Regions from separate parts of the Nocardioides endophyticus genome, predicted to be linked through region 2. Evidence: predicted binding sites of a transcription regulator. Region 2 holds the regulator's gene; the other holds the start of a gene.
What was found. Region 2 encodes LexA, which represses DNA repair genes until DNA is damaged. Its sites were predicted from a motif close to TCGAACANNTGTTCGA; they were not measured.
Positions count from the first base shown of each region.

Region 1: the regulator LexA is predicted to act here: its motif matches at 1,429-1,444, upstream of ABEA33_RS22270 (HNH endonuclease signature motif containing protein).

Region 1 covers NZ_BAABKN010000030.1:9,558-11,955, reverse strand. The annotation lists partial or broken gene ABEA33_RS27540 (IS30 family transposase) at 1-60, shown strand, start outside; gene ABEA33_RS22270 (HNH endonuclease signature motif containing protein) at 68-1,303, opposite strand; gene ABEA33_RS22265 (ABC transporter ATP-binding protein) at 1,663-2,398, shown strand, end outside.
Region 2 covers NZ_BAABKN010000014.1:166,256-168,653, reverse strand. The annotation lists gene ABEA33_RS10995 (phosphatase PAP2 family protein) at 70-894, opposite strand; gene lexA (transcriptional repressor LexA) at 983-1,699, opposite strand; gene ABEA33_RS10985 (LysM peptidoglycan-binding domain-containing protein) at 1,956-2,300, shown strand.

The sequences.
Region 1 (2,398 bases), on a different contig from region 2:
GAGGCACTCGATGAGCATCTGAGGTCGCTGAAGGAACCTGGCCTTGCCACCACCGGTTGAGCCTGGTCTAGTTTCGCCGATGAAATCTGACTCGGCCGTCGGACATCCGCTCGTGCTCGTAGTGGACGTCGTGGACTCGACGGTGGTGGAAGGAGCAAAGCAGGACACCGTCGGCGAGGTTGGTGAGGCCTCCCTTCGCCCAGGTCTCGGCCGCATGATGTGCCTCGCACCACGCGGCTGGGATGTCACACCCCACCCCACGGCAGGTCGGCTGGGTCGCGGCGAGCGCCTTGCGCTGAACCGGTGAGAACAATCGGCGCGTCCGACCGGCGTCGAGCACCTGGCTCGCGCCGCCGAGCACCACCGGAATGATGTTCGCCGTACACGCGAGTCGGCGGGCCTCGGCGGCCGACAGCGGTTCATCGCCGACATGGGCGACGCCGAGACCACTTCTCAGTACCTCGAGATCGACGGAGACCAACAGGGTCGTGGCATCACCGCCGTGCAGTGGCAGGCGGGCCGGGTCGACGGCTTCGAGGAAGGAGGCGAAGGCGGCGCCGAGGCGCTGCCCGTGCGGCTCTCGCTCGTCGGCCGGGACACCGGATTCGCGCCGCGGAGACGTGAACGCCTCGAGATAGGTGAGCAGCCGGTTGCACACGAGGTCGGAGACGCGGATGCGGATGTCCGTCGTCCCGTCGCCGTTGCGGCGGGTGGTGAGGAACGTACGGCGTGCCGCCCGCGCCTCCTCCTTCTCGAGGAGTCGGCGTTCCAGGTCCTCCGCCACCTCGGGTGCGACCACGTCGACCACTCGCCGACCCAGCACCCGCAAGGCCCGCGGGCCGAATCGGCCCGCCTCCTCGACCAGGCGCTCCTCGGCTGCAGGCCGAACCGCGTCGTCGATCTCGTCCGGCAGGTCGTCGATGGCGCGTAGGACGACCTCCGCCTGGGCGACGTTGATCTCGCCTCGACGCAGTGCGGCCGCCGTGGTCTCGCGCTCCTGCAGGGAGCGCGCGAGCCGCAGCCTGCGCCGACACTCACCCCGGTCGAGCCGCGCATGATGAGCCAACCACGCCGCAGCGTCCCGGGCGCCCTCCTCCGCCGCAAGGTCGTCAGCAGCAGCAAGCACGCGCATCCGAAGCTCGTCGGCGCGGTCGATCAGCGAGCTCAGCGCCAGCAGCGCACTCCCCTTGTCCTGGACCGACATGTACATCGGGTCGATGTCGACGACGTCGCGCAGCGCGTCGTCGACGACGGCCACCGCAGCCAGCACGGGGTGGAGGTCGGAGGACGTCTCTGCAGACACGGGCGCACCTGGGATCGAAAGGCGCCCGGGGACTGGAACCACACGGGACTTCACTGAACGTCGATGTCAGCGCGTCGCAAGACGAGCAACGGTCGTGACCGAAGGACTACTACATCGGCTTCTATTCGAACACATGCTCGACCATAAAGTCAAGATCAAACCAGGAGTTCGAGGCGGACTCGGTCCTCTGTCGCCCCTGGGTCGTGATCGACGACGAGATCCGGCCGCGCGGCGACGGTGAGGGGCCACGCCACGGACGCGTCAAGGCACTCAACCGACGCCCGGTGGTGCCCGTCGACGCTTGATCGTCTTCGGGCGAGGACGCCGCGGCCGGATCGTCGCCCGGATAGGTTGGGGGCGTGGGCGTCATCGAGACCGCGGGTCTGACCAAGGCGTACCCCGGTGTCACCGCACTTGACGACCTTGAGCTGACCGTCGGTGAGGGCGTCACCGGCCTGGTGGGCGCCAACGGGGCGGGCAAGTCGACGCTCATCAAGATCCTGCTGGGCCTGGTGCCGGCGACCAGTGGGAGCGCGAGCGTGCTCGGTTACGACGTCGCCACCGACGGCGGCCGGATCCGCGGGCTCGTCGGTTACATGCCCGAGCACGACTGCCTGCCCGCCGATGTCTCCGCCAGTGACCTGGTCGTCCACCTGGGCCAGATGTCCGGGCTCCCGTACGCCGCCGCACGCGAGCGCACCTCGGACGTGCTGCGCCACGTCGGTCTGGCCGAGGAGCGATACCGCCCGATCGGCGGCTACTCCACCGGCATGAAGCAGCGGGTGAAGCTCGCCCAGGCGCTCGTGCACGACCCGCGGCTGGTGCTGCTCGACGAGCCGACCAACGGCCTCGACCCGTCCGCGCGCGACGACATGCTGGCGCTGGTCCGACGGATCGGCAGCGAGTTCGGGATTGCCGTCCTCGTCACCTCCCACCTCCTCGGCGAGTTGGAGCGGGTGAGCGACCACGTCGTTGTGCTCGACGCCGGACGGCTGCTCCGCTCCTCCGCGACCACCGAGTTCCTGCATGCGACCGGCAGCCTGATCGTCGAAGTGCTGGGCCGGCCCGACGCCGACCGGCTGCTCGGGCAGGCGC
Region 2 (2,398 bases):
TCGAGCTTGTCGAGACCCCCGCAGCGCGGGTGCTCGCTGCTCGACCGACGGCGGGATCCGGCCCCGCCATCAGTCGACGACTGGGGCGTCCTCGTGTGCTGGTGGTGGGTCCAGGGTTCGTCTGGTCCGGTCGCTGCGTGGCCACAGTCGCGGCAGCGGGATGCGACCGACGGCCCGGGCGGCCGCCCAGCCGACCAGAATCACCAGCCAGCCGACGACAGCGTCGATGACCCAGTGGTTGCCGGTCCCGACGATCACGATCGCGGTGCCCACGGCATACGCCCAACCGAGCACGCGCACCCACCTGCGGGTCGCGTAGACCTGCAGCGCCAGGGCCACCCACAGGGACCAGCCGGCGTGGAGAGAGGGGAACGCGGCCAGCTCGTTGGTCAGCCCGCCCAGTCCGCGCGGTGCGGACGCGTCGGCGCCCCACCAGCCGTCGGCTGCGTGCAGGCTGAGGACGTCGACGTATCCACTGATGAAGCGCGGCGGCGCCGTCGGCATCACGAGGTACGCCGCGAGGCCGAGCAGCGTGCCGATGACGAGCGCCCGCCGAGCGGGCCCGTAGCGGTCGGTGCCCAGTCGCCACAACCAGATCAGCACGGCCGCGGTCACGACGTAGTGCAGCGAGGCGTACCAGTAGCTGCCGGCAAGGCCGAGCACGCGATGGTCGGTGAAGAGCTGGTTGAGCGGAACCTCCCAGTGGATGCCCAGGAGGGTCTCGACGTGGAGCAGGTCGTTGGCCCGGGCCAGCGCGGGCTGCAGGCTCGTGTCGGCGAGCAGCCGGGCCAGGCTGTAGAACACCCAGAGCGCGAGGATGAGCAGCAGCTCGAGGGCAGCACGAGCCCAGCGGGTCTTCGTCCGCTGGCGGGCAAGAGCAGGTGCCGTGGTCACAGCACCAGCGTCTTTCATCGGCCCTCCCGTGCCATCGGGGATGTCCCCCTTGATGAACCCCGGGTCCGATCAGGTCATTCCCGGGTGATCAGACCCGCCGCAGCACCGCAGTCACCTTCCCGAGGATGGTCGCGTCAGTGCCGTCAATGGGATCGTAGTTCGGGTTGTGCGGCAGGAGCCACACCTTTCCGTCCTTGCGCTGCAGAGTCTTGACCGTCGCCTCGCCGTCGAGCAGTGCCGCGACGATGTCCCCGTTCTCCGCAGTCTGCTCCTTGCGGATGACCACGTAGTCGCCGTCGCAGATGGCCGCCTCGACCATCGAGTCGCCGGAAACCTCGAGCAGGAAGAGCTCGCCCTCGCCCACCAGCTGCTTCGGGAGCGGGAAGACGTCGTCGTACCGCTCCTCCGCCAGGATCGGCCCACCGGCGGCGATCCGGCCGATCAGCGGGACGTACGCCGCCGACGGCACCTGGTCGCCCACGCCGGTCTCGTCGTACGACGAGTCGTCGGCCGTGCCGAGCGAACGTCGGGCGGCCATCACCTCGGGCAGGAACACCTCGAGCGCCCGGGGACGGTTGGGGTCACGCTTGAGGAAGCCCTTCTCCTCCAGCGTCTTCAGCTGGTGGGCGACGCTCGAGGAGCTGGTCAGCCCGACGGCCTCGCCGATCTCACGCATGCTCGGCGGGTAGCCGCGCATCTCGATCGAGTCCTTGATCGTCGCGAGGACGCGCTGCTGTCGCGGGGTGAGCCCGGTGGCATCGGGCGGCCCGTCGGGCAGCTCGCGCACCGTCATCTTCTTGGCCATGGGTCACACGCTAGCCATCGCGGCCGCTCGGTTCAAACATTTGTTCGAACGGGCGTGTCGGCGCACCGGCCGTCGAAGATCCATCGAACAATTGTTCGGTCGACCTCTTGCGTCGTTCGAACACGTGCTCTAACGTCGTACACACGTTCGATCGAACACCTGATCGAGATGATGGTCCAGGCAGGCCGAGACCGGCTGTCGGTGGCCGCCACTAGAAATGGTGTTACCGAGAAGACCACTTCCCCAGGAGCCACCGATGAGCACCATGACGATCGACCAGATGTTCCAGTCGAGCACCCGCCCGCGCAGCACGGTCCGCCTCACCCGGCGAGGCCGCGTCGTGGTCGTGATGCTGGCCCTGATGGCGGTCCTTGCCGTCGGCATCGTGGTGGCCGCGGGCTCCGTCGCCACCGACAAGGCCGGCACGCCCGAGCCGTCCGCCGTCGTGATGGTCGGCCCCGGCGACACCCTGTGGGACATCGCCGCAGCGGCCGCCGACGACGGCGACGTCGCCTCGATGATCGATCGCATCTCGAAGCTCAACGCGCTCGACTCCGGGATGCTCGTCTCCGGCCAGCGCCTGCTCATTCCTGTCGACTGACTGCCTCGAGGCCACACAGATTTCGTCGAGCGCTTCGACCCCGCTCGACGGACCGGGGAAGACGAGGGGCGGAGCCACGTGGCTCCGCCCCTCGCGGC